DNA from 3 places in the Sphingomonas sorbitolis genome. Region 3 is predicted to be linked to each of the others. Evidence: predicted binding sites of a transcription regulator. Region 3 holds the regulator's gene; each other region holds the start of a gene.
What was found. Region 3 encodes LexA, which represses DNA repair genes until DNA is damaged. Its sites were predicted from a motif close to GTTCCNCNCTTGTTCT; they were not measured.
Positions count from the first base shown of each region.

Region 1: the regulator LexA is predicted to act here: its motif matches at 1,678-1,693, upstream of U1763_RS20105 (ImuA family protein).
Region 2: the regulator LexA is predicted to act here: its motif matches at 1,638-1,653, upstream of U1763_RS04985 (ATP-dependent helicase).

Region 1 covers NZ_JAXOJS010000011.1:55,939-60,193, forward strand. The annotation lists gene U1763_RS20085 (SOS response-associated peptidase) at 1-532, opposite strand, end outside; gene U1763_RS20090 (HU family DNA-binding protein) at 587-856, opposite strand; gene U1763_RS20095 (hypothetical protein) at 898-1,074, shown strand; gene U1763_RS20100 (hypothetical protein) at 1,071-1,517, opposite strand; gene U1763_RS20105 (ImuA family protein) at 1,712-2,473, shown strand; gene U1763_RS20110 (Y-family DNA polymerase) at 2,388-4,178, shown strand; gene U1763_RS20115 (error-prone DNA polymerase) at 4,175-4,255, shown strand, end outside.
Region 2 covers NZ_JAXOJS010000001.1:1,175,141-1,179,395, forward strand. The annotation lists gene U1763_RS04975 (transglutaminase-like domain-containing protein) at 1-432, opposite strand, end outside; gene U1763_RS04980 (Bax inhibitor-1/YccA family protein) at 521-1,270, opposite strand; gene U1763_RS04985 (ATP-dependent helicase) at 1,666-3,957, shown strand.
Region 3 covers NZ_JAXOJS010000001.1:942,740-946,994, forward strand. The annotation lists gene U1763_RS03850 (molybdopterin molybdotransferase MoeA) at 1-1,150, shown strand, start outside; gene lexA (transcriptional repressor LexA) at 1,219-1,890, shown strand; gene U1763_RS03860 (ComEC/Rec2 family competence protein) at 2,583-4,255, opposite strand, start outside.

The DNA of each region.
Region 1 (4,255 bases), on a different contig from region 3:
CGTGTAGGATGACCGGCATGGCCTTGGGGTGGACGAGCGCCACGATCGCGTTCGGCTCAGTGGTCAAGAAGCCATAGGCGTTGTCGCGTTCGGTCGGTCGCCAGATGCCTGCAAACGCAAAGATTGGACGGCTCGGCACGTCAAACCAGTGAAGGGGCTTCTTGCCGTCTTCGCCGGGTGCCAATCCATATTCGGAAAAAGCTGTGACCGGAACGAGACAGCGTCGCGCAGGCGTCATCAACATCGAGCGCCAGAAGCTCGAGTTCAGGTTGCGCACGTTCGTCACGTACTTGGTGAGCTTAACCGCGGGGTCGCGCGCGCTGGGCACCTGCGTCGGTACGCCCCATTCCATCCGCTCGAGTTTACGCTCACCGCCGTCCTGTACGATCACCTTGCCGTAGAACGGCGTCTTCTTTCCGGTCGGAAAGATGTCACCGACGGGGTATTCCTCGTCCCTATCATAAGGAGGCCGGATACCGAAGGTGACCGCAAGGTCAGCTTCCTTCGCCGTCATACGATACCGGTTGCACACGAAGCGTATTCCTAGGGTTGGCGCCGACGAGATGATCCCGTCGGCGCGCGCGGCTTACATCTTGTCTTTCAGCCCCTTGGCGGCCGTGAACGCAACCTTCTTGGAAGCGGCGATCGTGATCGCCTCGCCGGTACCGGGGTTGCGGCCTTCGCGCTCCGGACGATCCTTGACGGTGAACTTGCCAAACCCTGGAATCGAAACCTCCTCACCCTTCACGGCTGCGGCCGCGATCTGGTCGAATACGGCGGTGATCGCCCTCTTCGCATCGGCTTCGTTCGAACCGGTCGCCTCAGCGACGCCCTTGGCCAGGTCACTTACGTTCATGCTATTCGTTCTCCAATGGAAAGACCGGCGGGACCTTAGCCATGGCGAACGACGAGACAAAGACCGGACTGGATGACGCGAGCGTTACGGCGTTTCGCCTCACGCTGGACAACCTCGCGGATCATGACGTCGCCGAAATCTTTGAGGCGGCCGCAGGGCGGGGGCCGATCGCAGATTTGGCGCCCAAGGCAATGCGTGCCCGAAACATCGATCTCTAACGGCCAGCGATGCGCTCGCGCGTGACGCGAGGATCCTCGTAGAGATCGCGGATCGCACGAAGCCGAAAGACATTCCACCAGCGCTGCCAGCGATGCTCGGCTGCATCGTGGATCATATGGCAGCGCTGACATAGCGCCTTGAGGTTCGAAGAGGCGCTGTTGCCCGGATCGTGATCGAGGTGCGCGCAGGCCAGGACGACATAGGTCACCCGGACCGACGCCAGGACGAACCCGGCTTTCATCGAAATACGCTTGCCCCGGTCCGACCGCCAGCACCGGACATCGGCATCCCACCAGCGTCCGTCGCCGAGATGGACCACACGGCGCAGATGGGGCCTGCTGCATCCTTCGCACCGAGCACCCGCGCGATCGAACCGGACCGTCTGCGACAGCTGCCGCCAGTCGATCGGGTAGAGCCAGCGGTTCTCGGGGCGGATCGGCATGACGATTCTATGAGTCAGCCGCGTTCAGAACGAAAGCGAATTCGTTCCGTCCTGTTTACGTTTCGTTGCGCAACCGTTCCGTACGGCGGTGAGCCGTGGTCAAGAGCAAAGAGTCTGAACTGCGGGACATAAACCCAGTTGACCAACGCCATCCGGTAACGGAACATAAAGGGAACAGGTAGAGTCTAGAAATCATGATCACCGCCCTCGAGTCCCTGCCGACAACCATCGCCCACCTGCGGACAATCGCAACGCCGGTGGTGGATCACCGCATCATGCCGTTCGGTATCCCTGTACTCGACGATCGCCTCGCAAGCAGGGGCCTTCGCGCCGGCGCGTTGCATGAGGTCGCCGCGCAAAGCTGTTCGATGGTCGACGATGCCGCAGCAACGCTGTTCCTGACAGGCATCGCCGCGCGCGAGGCGGCGCATACAGGCGGACCGGTGCTGTGGGTAAGCTGTCGCAACGATCTCTATGCACCCGGCCTTGAGCAGGCAGGGCTGGCGCCTGCCGACTTAATCCATGCGCAACCCCGTGACGATGCGGCCTTACTGGCCGTTGTCGAGGACGCGGTGCGCGATGGAACGCCGTCGGCGGTGATCGCCGAGGTAAGCCGGATGTCGATGGTGGCGACCCGGCGCCTGCAACTGGTCGCGGCCGACGCCGACATTCCCGTTCTCATCCTGCGACGCAGACGTAACCGCGACCAGGATCCGCTTGCCGAACCGTCTGCGGCCTGGACGCGCTGGCGCATCGCCAGTGCGTCGTCCGAACGGCTGGGTGTCGCGGGTGTCGGCCGATCGCGGTGGCAGGTCGAGGTCGCACGGCAGCGTGGCGGTGAAGCATTTTCGATGATTTTGGAGGGCTGCGATGAGACGGGTTGTCTCGCTGTTCCTGCCGCACTTGGCCATCGAGCGGCTGAGACGGCTGGACCGGCACGCTACGCGGCCGCCTGAGCGGCCCGCCCTTCAGCTTCCCGTCGACGACGATCCCGGTGCGTGTTCGGTACCGCGGGGCGGCGGGTGGCGGCCGGGTGCGCGGTGGGCGCGCGCTGATATGCCGACCAGGCATGACGTGGAAGGTCAGATCGCAGCGCTGCCCGCGCATGCCAAGCTGCCCATGCGTGAACTCGGCCGACGATCGGAGGCGGCGAACCATCCGTTTCACGGACCAGCGCAAGCCGACAGTCACGACAGGGTCGCGGCGACCGTTGCCGCGTTTCACAGGGCGCCGCTCGCGCTGGTGGGCAAGGTCGGCCGGCGCGAAGAGGTGGTTGCCGCCTGCGATGGCGCTGCCGCGTTAGGGATCACGATCGGGATGGCTGCGACCCATGCGCGTGCGCTGGTGTCCGATCTCGACATCCGACCGTCCGAGACGGAGGCGGATGCCGCGATGCTGGATCAGCTCGCGCTACGCGCGGTGCGCCGCTGGTCGCCGATCGCAGCCGCCACACCACCCGACGGGCTGTGGCTCGACCTGACCGGCTGCGCGCATCTCCATGGCGGGGAAGAACGGTTCTGCCGGCGTCTGCGCGCGTTTTGCCAGCGTGCCGGGTTCACCGCGCGCGTGGCGGTTGCAGACACACCGGGCGCGGCACACGCTATTGCCCGGTTCGGGCCTGCCGACATCGCGATCGTGCCCACAGGGCGGACGGTCGACGCGCTCAGCGGCCTACCGGTCGCGGCCTTGCGCCTGGCAGGCACCGCGCTCGTTGCCGCCCGCAAGTTCGGCTTCGAACGCGTCGCCGATCTTCTACCGGTCGCGCGCGGGCCTTTGGCACGCCGGCTCGGGCTGGCCGCAATCACGCGGCTCGATCAGGCACTCGGCGCGGTCGCCGAACCCATCACGCCGCGCACCGACGAGGTCATGCCGATCGTCGAACGCCGGCTGCTCGAACCGATCGTCACCGCAGACGCGATTGCGCAGGTCATGGAGGATCTCCTCAGTGACATGGCCGAGCTGCTGCGCGCGAAAGGGCTCGGCGTACGATCGCTGCGGCTCGCTGGCCTACGCGTCGATGGCACCGAGCAGGTCGTGGCCGTCGGCACCTCACGCCCGACGCGCGAGGTCTCGCACCTTTTGCGGCTCATGAAGCTCAGGATCGAGCGGATCGATCCGGGCCTGGGGCTCGAGCAATTCTATCTGGCGGCACCGCACACAGAGCCGCTCGACGCGGTCGATCTTGGCGCGGTTCTCGCCGGTGAGGTACTCGTGCGTGATCCGGCCCGTCTCGTCGACGTCGTTGCCGGTCGCATCGGCGCTGACGCCGTGTTCCGGATCGCGCCGGTCGAAAGCCACGTGCCCGAGCGCGCCGTCATGCGTGCCGACCCGGTGGTGGCGCCCGCGGGCTGGCCGAAATGGCGACGACCGACGCGCCTGTTGGCCAGGCCCGAACCGCTATGGGGTGTCATAGCGCTCATGCCCGATCAGCCACCCCGACGGTTCGAATGGCGTGGCCGTCCGCACAAGGTCGTGGCCGGCGACGGCCCCGAGCGGATCCACGGTGAGTGGTGGCGCCGTGACGCGGAAGTTTGGGCGGTGCGCGACTATTACCGCGTCGAGGACGAGACCGGCGGTCGCTACTGGGTGTTCCGGCGTGGCGACGGGTTCGTCGAGGACACCGGCGATCTGAGCTGGTGGATGCACGGCGTGTTCGCATGACGGACTATGTCGAACTTCAGGTCCTCACGCACTTCTCGCTGCTACGCGGCGCCTCGAGCCCTGAAGAGCTGTTTGCG
Region 2 (4,255 bases), 230 kb from region 3:
ATAATCGAGCGACTGGTACACCCACTCGGTCAACGCCGCTGCCAGGGGCCCACCTTCCAGCCCGCCGAACTCGCGTGCGACGAAACCCTCGAACCGATCCGACGGACAATAGCGGCTCGGCATAAGATACGGCGTCAGCTCGCCGTCGAGCATCCGCGGCGGCGTCGCCGGATACAGCTCGAGCTGGACCCGCTCGCGGTTCACCGCGACGATGGCCTTATATTCGGCAGTGAACCGGCCATGCCCGCGCGACCAGCAGCGCTGGCCGATCCCGTCTTCGCCACGCACCGCGCGGATCGGGCTGTCGGACCACAGGGTAAGGGACTCGGACTCGATTTTCTGGTCGGCCATCGCCGCCGCCTCGATCTGGAGAAGCACATCGGCATCCCCCGTGATCCCGTAATCCAGACGCACGTCGATCGAGAGCCGCATTGCGCGTCCCATTCCTGTCTCAAGGCCATAAGAAAAGGGCCCGGCGGTGTCCCGCCGAGCCCTGCGTTCTTACAACCCTTAGCGCGAGTTAGTTGCGGCTGCTACCAAACAGACGCAGCACGAACATGAACATGTTGATGAAGTCGAGGTACAGGCTCAGCGCCGACATGATCACGACCTTGCCGACCATGTCCGTCCCCGCGACCTGCGCATACAGGCTCTTGGTACGCTGCGTGTCGTAGGCGGTGAGGCCTGCGAACAGCAGCACGCCGACGCCGCTGATGACCAGCTGCATGACGCCCGACTGCAGGAACATGTTAATCAGGCTGGCGACCAGCAGGCCGACGACACCGATGATCAGGAACGTCCCGAACGCCGACAGGTCGCGCTTGGTGGTGTAGCCGTAGAGGCTGAGACCAGCGAAACCAGCTGCGGTCGCAAAGAACGCACCCGCGATCGACGTGCCGCTATAGACCAGGAAGATGGTCGACATCGACAGGCCCATCAGGACCGCAAAGCCCCAGAAGAGCAACTGCATCGTGCCCGTCGACATCCGGTTTTGGCCGAAGCTCATGCCGAACACGATCGCCAGCGGCGAGAACATGATGACGTACTTCAGCGGGCCGCCGCTCATGAACACCTGCGCGGCGGGCGATTCCGCACCGCCCCACGCGAACAGCATTGCGACGATGCCCGTCAGAAGGACTGCCGAGCCCATGTAGTTATACACGGACAGCATGTACGACCGGAGACCAGCGTCATAGGCCTCGGTGCGCTGGCCCGTGGCCGTCGTTCCGAACGGCGCGGCGCGGGGCCGGGGGTCAGACCAATTAGCCATTGTGAAATCAGCTCCTTTGCCCGGCATGGTGCCGGTTACGGTGAATATCGTCTTTTACAGGACGCTTTTCAAGCTGAGTGGTTGCATCGGCGCTGTGGTTCGCGGTTAACCTGCCGCAATTTCCATAGTGCCGTCTTGTTGCCGTTGGCGCTTCGTTGGCTATCCATCGGAGCTTGCTGACTTAATGGGAGCCGACCCATTATTGGCAGGACGATGCGGATATGCCTGCGTCGATGATCCCCGGCAGATACGCGGCGTTGGTATAGAACAGCCCCGTCCCGCAGGTCCCGTCCTCGCTAAATGGTCGCTTCTTGTTCCACACATCGCCGCACCGCGCGGGCGTTACCCGCTTGCCCCATGGCCCCCCGTTCCCTACCTGTTCACCGGTGAACCAGATCGCCCAAACGTCCGAGCCGCATGCCGAGCCCCCCTATCTCCGCGGCCTCAATCCGCCGCAGCGCGAGGCGGTGCTGACCACCGACGGCCCGGTCCTGATCATCGCCGGCGCGGGTACCGGTAAGACCGCGGCGCTCACCGCCCGGCTCGCGCATTTGATCTTCACCAAGAAGGCATGGCCGTCGGAAATCCTCAGCGTCACCTTCACCAACAAGGCCGCGCGCGAGATGCGCGAGCGGGTCGGCCGGCTGGTCGGCGACGCGGTCGAGGGGATGCCGTGGCTCGGCACCTTCCACGCGATCGCCGCCAAGATGCTGCGCCGCCACGCCGAGCTCGTCGGCCTGCAATCGAATTTTACCATTCTCGACACCGACGACCAGTTGCGGTTGCTGAAACAGCTGATCCTCGCCGCCGACATCGACGAGAAGCGATTTCCGACGCGCAGCCTCGCCGGGTTGATCGACCAGTGGAAGAACAAGGGCCTCGTCCCCGCCGATATCGATGCGGGCGAGAGCGAGCGCTACGCCAATGGCCGCGGCGGCGAACTGTACCAGCAATACCAGACCCGGCTGATCGCGCTCAACGCGTGCGATTTCGGCGACCTGCTGCTCCACATGCTCGTGATTCTGAAGACGCACCGCGATGTGCTCGCGCAATATCAACAGCGCTTCAAATACATCATGGTCGACGAGTATCAGGACACCAACTCGTCGCAATATCTCTGGCTGCGGCTGCTCGCGCAGGAGCGCAAGAACATCGCCTGCGTTGGGGACGACGACCAGTCGATCTATTCGTGGCGTGGCGCGCAGGTCGAGAACATCCTGAAGTTCGAGCGCGACTTTCCCGGCGCGAAGGTCATCCGCCTCGAGCAGAATTACCGCAGCACGCCGCATATCCTCGGCGCCGCATCGGGCGTGATCGCCAACAATGGCGGGCGGCTCGGCAAGCAGCTCTGGACCGAGCGCGACGTCGGCGAGAAGGTCAAAGTCATCGGCGTCTGGGACGGCCCCGAGGAAGCGCGCCGCGTCGGCGAGGAGATCGACATCGTCCGCCGCTCGGGCAAATCGCTCGACGAAGTCGCGATCCTGGTCCGCGCGCAGCACCAGACGCGCGAGTTCGAGGACCGCTTCATCGCGATCGGCATGCCGTACAAGATCGTCGGCGGCTTCCGCTTCTACGAACGCGCCGAGATCCGCGACGCGCTCGCGTACCTCCGCGTCGTCAACCAGCCGGCGGACGACCTCGCCTTCGAACGCATCGTCAACGTCCCCAAGCGCGGCCTCGGCGACAAGGCGGTCGCGCGCATCCACCAGCTCGCCCGCGCCACCGGCACGCCGCTGACCACCGCCGCCGCGCGCATCCTCGACACCGACGAACTGACCGGCGCGGCGAAGAAGTCGCTCGGGCGGCTGGTCGGCGACATCGCCCGCTGGCGCGACATGGCGACCAGCCTGCCGCACGCCGAACTCGCCCGCCAGTTGCTCGACGAAAGCGGCTACACCGCGATGTACCAGGCCGAGAAGTCGGTCGAGGCGACCGGCCGCCTGGAGAACCTCAGCGAACTCGTCCGCGCTATGGAGGAGTACGACTCGCTCGGCGCGTTCCTCGAACACGTCTCGCTGGTGATGGACAACGAGGGCGGCGCGCAGGACCCGCAGGTCACGATCATGACCATCCACGCCGCCAAGGGCCTTGAATACGACACCGTGTTCCTGGTCGGCTGGGAGGAAGGCCTGTTCCCGTCGCAGCGTTCGCTTGACGAGGGCGGCGTGAAGAGCCTCGAAGAAGAACGCCGCCTCGCCTATGTCGCGATCACGCGCGCACGGCGTCTGGCCGTGATCATTCACGCCGCCAACCGCCGCATCTACGGCCAGTGGAACTCGTCGATCCCCTCGCGCTTCGTCGCCGAACTCCCCGCCGAACACATTGACATCGAAACCACGATGTCCGGCGGCGCAAGCCTGTGGCAAGCCAATTGGTCCGACCGCGCAGATCCGTTCGCCGACGTCGCCCGCGGCACCGGCCGCGGCCCCGGCTGGCAGCGGGCCTCTGGAGGGACAACCGGCACTGGCAGCAGTTTCTCCATCAAGCCCGCCCGCGTCGTCGAAAGCCGGTCGAGCGCCATTAGCCTCGGCAACAAAGGCCGCGACGACCTGTCGCTCGGCATGCGCGTGTTCCACCAGAAGTTCGGCTACGGCGCGATCGCGGAGATCGAAGGCAACAAGCTGGAGATCGACTTCGAACAGTCCGGGCGGAAACGGGTGATGGACAGCTTTGTCACCATAGGCTGAAGTAAAGCGTCGGCATTCGTTCGATGCCGAACCGGACGGATCTTTTTCCGCGCATTCCCGTAAACTTGCAAATATCCGGTAAGTTTGAGATCATTCCCCAAGACTTCGAGTCGAGGACGGATACATGTCGGGTAACAAGCGAACGATTCCTGAGATACGTTCTCGACTTCGTGAGATCGCAGACGAGTTCGGCATCGAAGAACTTCACGATCTAGCCGACGAAACGTATCGAAATTCGCCCGTCACACGTGCCTCGGTGCGAAGCGCGCATTTTACACCAGAACTCGCGGAAGATATC
Region 3 (4,255 bases):
CCGCCTCTTCGCCATGGCCGCCCGCGTCGACCACGAGACCGTGGCCCTACGCGAAGCCGCAGGCCGCTGGGCCGCCGAGGACATCCCCGCCCGCCGCACGCAGCCCGCAGCAGACCTCTCGGCGATGGACGGCTACGCCATCCGCTTTGCAGACCTCCCCGGCCCCTGGAAAGTCATCGGCGAAAGCGCCGCCGGCCGCCCCTTCATGGGCCACGTCGCCGCCGGCCAAGCCACCCGCATCTTCACCGGCGCCGCCATGCCCGAAGGCGCCGACACCGTCATGGTCCAGGAAGAAGCCGAGCGCGACGGCGAAACCCTGATCCTCGCCGGCGAAGGCCCGCCAACGCTCGGCCGCAACACCCGCCGCAAGGGCCTCGATTTCTCCACCGGCACCCGCCTGATCGCCGCCGGCGATCGCCTCAGCCCCGCGCGCATCGCCGTCGCCGCGACTGGCGGCCACGGCAGCCTCACCGTCAACCGCCGCGTCCGCGTCGCCGTCGCCGCCACCGGCGACGAACTCGTCCCCCCCGGCTCGACCACCGACGGCGTCGCGCTCCCCGAATCGAACGGCATCATGCTCGCCGCGATGCTCGCCGACATGCCCGTCGACATCATCGACCTCGGCATCCTCCCCGACAATCTCGAAGTCCTCCGCGAAGCCTTCGCCAGCGTCGAGGCCGACCTGCTCGTCACCACCGGCGGCGCATCGGTAGGCGACCACGACCTCGTCCGCCCGGCGATCGAAGCCGCCAACGGCACCATCGATTTCTGGCGGATCGCGCTGCGCCCCGGCAAGCCGATGATGGCCGGCCGGATCGGCGAGATGATGGTGCTCGGCCTCCCCGGCAACCCGGTCTCCGCGTTCGTCACCGCGACGTTGTTCGTGAAGCCCGTCGTCGCGCACATGGCCGGCGCACGCGACCCGCTCCCTCAGTCGACCCATGCGCTGCTCGGCGAAGACCTCCCCGCCAACAATGCCCGCACCGACTATCTCCGCGCCGAACTGCGCGACGGCAAAGCCTATGCCTCGACGATCCAGGACAGTTCGATGCTGCTCACGCTGGCCCGGTCGACCTGCCTGATCGTCCGCCCCGGCAACGCACCCGTAGCAAAGACGGGCGAATCGGCGGAAATCCTGGTGATCGCGTGATACGGACGCTTGACGCCGTTAATTATGTTCCATAGAAGTTCCCAGTCTGTTCCGGACGGAGAACCGCCATGCTCACGCGCAAGCAGCACGAACTCGTCTGCTTTATCAACGATCGCCTCAACGATACCGGCGTCTCGCCGTCGTTCGAGGAGATGAAGGACGCACTCGACCTCAAGTCGAAGTCGGGCGTCCACCGTCTGATCAGCGCGCTCGAGGAGCGCAACTTCATCCGCCGCCTTCCCAACCGTGCGCGCGCACTCGAAGTGCTTCGCATGCCCGAGCGCGCCGAGAAAAAGGCGCCATCAAAGGCGTCGAACGTAAAGCCCTCGCCCGCTACCGCGCCACAGCCAGCGAACGACGTCGTCGAGATCCCCCTCCACGGCCGCATCGCCGCCGGCGTCCCGATCGAAGCGTTCGAAGGCAGCACGATGCTGGCCGTCCCCGCCGCACTGCTGGGTTCGGGTGAACACTATGCGCTCGAAGTCTCCGGCGACTCCATGGTCGAGGCCGGTATCCTAGACGGCGACTACGCCCTGATTCGCCGCACCGAGACCGCCCGAGACGGCGAGATCGTCGTCGCCCTGATCGAAGACAGCGAAGCCACCCTGAAATACTTCCGCCGCGAAGGCGCCATGGTCCGCCTCGACCCTGCAAACCGAGCCTACGACCCCCAACGCTACGCCCCCGCCCAAGTCCGCGTCCAAGGCAAACTCTCCGGCATCCTCCGCCGCTACGACTGAACTACCGGGACCGACTTGCGGCATCAAGGCGCAGGCCGGTCTCGGTGTTTGATTGCCAACGAAAAGCGACAGCCAGGCCGGTAAGCCAAGTCGCTTTTTCCTTACCGGCAACAGCGACTGGGCGTCTTCGGCGAACGAAACGATGTGCTCGGAGCTTTCGAGAAAATGGCCAGTTTTTCGACACCCCCAAGCAAACACCGCCAACCGTCCGGAAGACCCTCTCGCGCTCCGATGCATAAGCGCGACCTCGACTCGAACCCTCAATCTCTGCGCCTCTGCGCCTCTGCGCCTCTGCGCGAACATATCGCCGCCAATCCCCCGCGCAGCCGAAGAATTGGTTCGCGCGGAGACGCGGAGACGCGGAGGTGTTTCGCTTAGGGAGAACGAAACGATTCCAAACGTCTTTCGCAAGTAAGACCAGATAGCCGCCAGTCCGATTCATCCTGCCGTACAAGAACCTTCTCCGCGTCTCCGCGTGAACCAATTCTTTGCACCAAGATCGCATGCGACGACGGGTAATTTTGTTCACGCGAAGGCGCAAAGGTGCAAAGGCGCGAAGATGCAGTGCTTAGATTTGCGACTACCTGCCTTCGCAGACCACCGAAATACCGACGTGGGCTTACCGTTCATGGGGGTGTTGAGGTCTCCCGAGCCGCGTCACCTTCGCGCCTTTGCGCCTTCGCGTGAACATTCTACTTTTGAGGGCCTCGGTCGGCTCGAAACGACGCAGCACCGTGGAACCGGCCATGTCGCAGCCCGAACGAATGCACGGTGCGTTCGAGGAGAGGCGGATCGCGCCAGGGGTGACGATCGCCTGCGTTCAGGATGGTCACGACTGTCCCGCTTCCCAAGGTCAGCGCGACGCCGCCCGTACGCCGGAGTACACGACGATCCAGTTTCAGCCACCGCGGTACGCACCGTTTCGGCAGACCGCGTTCGCTGACGACGACATCGGCGCCGTGACAGGCGGCGATGAACTCAGCAATCGGGACCATATAGGCGCTGCGGGTCGCGAGGATGCGCCACGTCCGCCCCCGTGCGGCGATATCGGTGACGCACAGATCGCGACTGCACCGCGCGTCGGGTTGGTCCGCCAGCAGCAGCGGCTCGCCGTCCACTCCGCCGTTCTCGGCTAGCATGTCGCGCGTATAGTCGCCCGCCCGGTCGCGCAGCATCGCGAGCCCCGCAGCCGTCCGCACCGCGACATGGCGGCCGTCACCGGTCACGAGAACATCCGGGGCCGGCGTCGTCAGCGCCCAGATCGCACCGATCGTCAGCGGGACCAGCCCGAGCCGCCGCCACCGCGTTCGCCACACGGCGATCCAAATTCCTCCAACGATCATCAACGCAAACGCCGCCGTCGGCATCGCTGGCAGGGAGCGCACCGATCCGGGTGCGCTAGCAACGATATGCGCGAGCCACAGCAACGCATCGAGTGATCGCTGGACCAGCCACCATATCGGCGCACCAAGCCCGCCAGCATCGAGTAGCAACGCCAGTGCTTCCAGCGGCATCACCACAAACGTCGTCAGCGGGATCGCGATGATGTTGGCGAACGCGCCGTAGAGCCCGGCCTTATGGAAATGATAGACCGCGATCGGCATGAGCGCGAACTCGACGAGCAGGCCGGTGAGCAACAGCGATGCTACCCCACGAGCGAGACGGCGCGGTCGGCCCTCCTCGTGTGGCCCGAAGAATACGCGAATCGCCGGATGCTCGTGCAGCGCCATGATCGCGGTGATTGCCGCGAACGAAAGCTGGAAGCTCGGTCCCGCTGCCGATTCGGGCAGGACGAGCATGACGCACCCCGCCCCCGCCGCGACGAGGCGCAAGGTCATCGCCTCGCGCCCCATCGCCAGCGCCGCCAGCACGAGCAGCGCGGCGACGCACGACCGGATCGTCGGAACCTGGCTTCCGGTCAGCAACGTATAGCCGATCGCCGCCGCCGCTCCAGCCAGCGCAGCGATCAGAGGCAAGCGCGCGTGCAACGCCAGCCACGGGCTCAGCGCCAGCAGACGCAACACGATCAGCATAGTCGCGGCTACCGCTGCGGTGATGTGCAATCCGCTCACCGACAGCAGGTGCGCGAGCCCGGCCCGGCGCATCGCCTCCGAATCCTCTTCGCTGATGGCACCGACGTCGCCGGTCGCGAGCGCGGCGGCGATCCCGCCCGCGCTGCCGTCCAGACCCGATACGATGTGGTGCGACAACGCGACGCGGATGCCGGCACCCGACTCGCTCGGCGTTGTCACAGCCACCGGTGCGAAGCCCCGCCCTGTCGCGCCGATCCCGCCGAACCACGCGACACGCGCGAAGTCGTAGGCGCCTGGCACCGCGGGCAGCGGCGGCGGCATCAGCCGAGCCC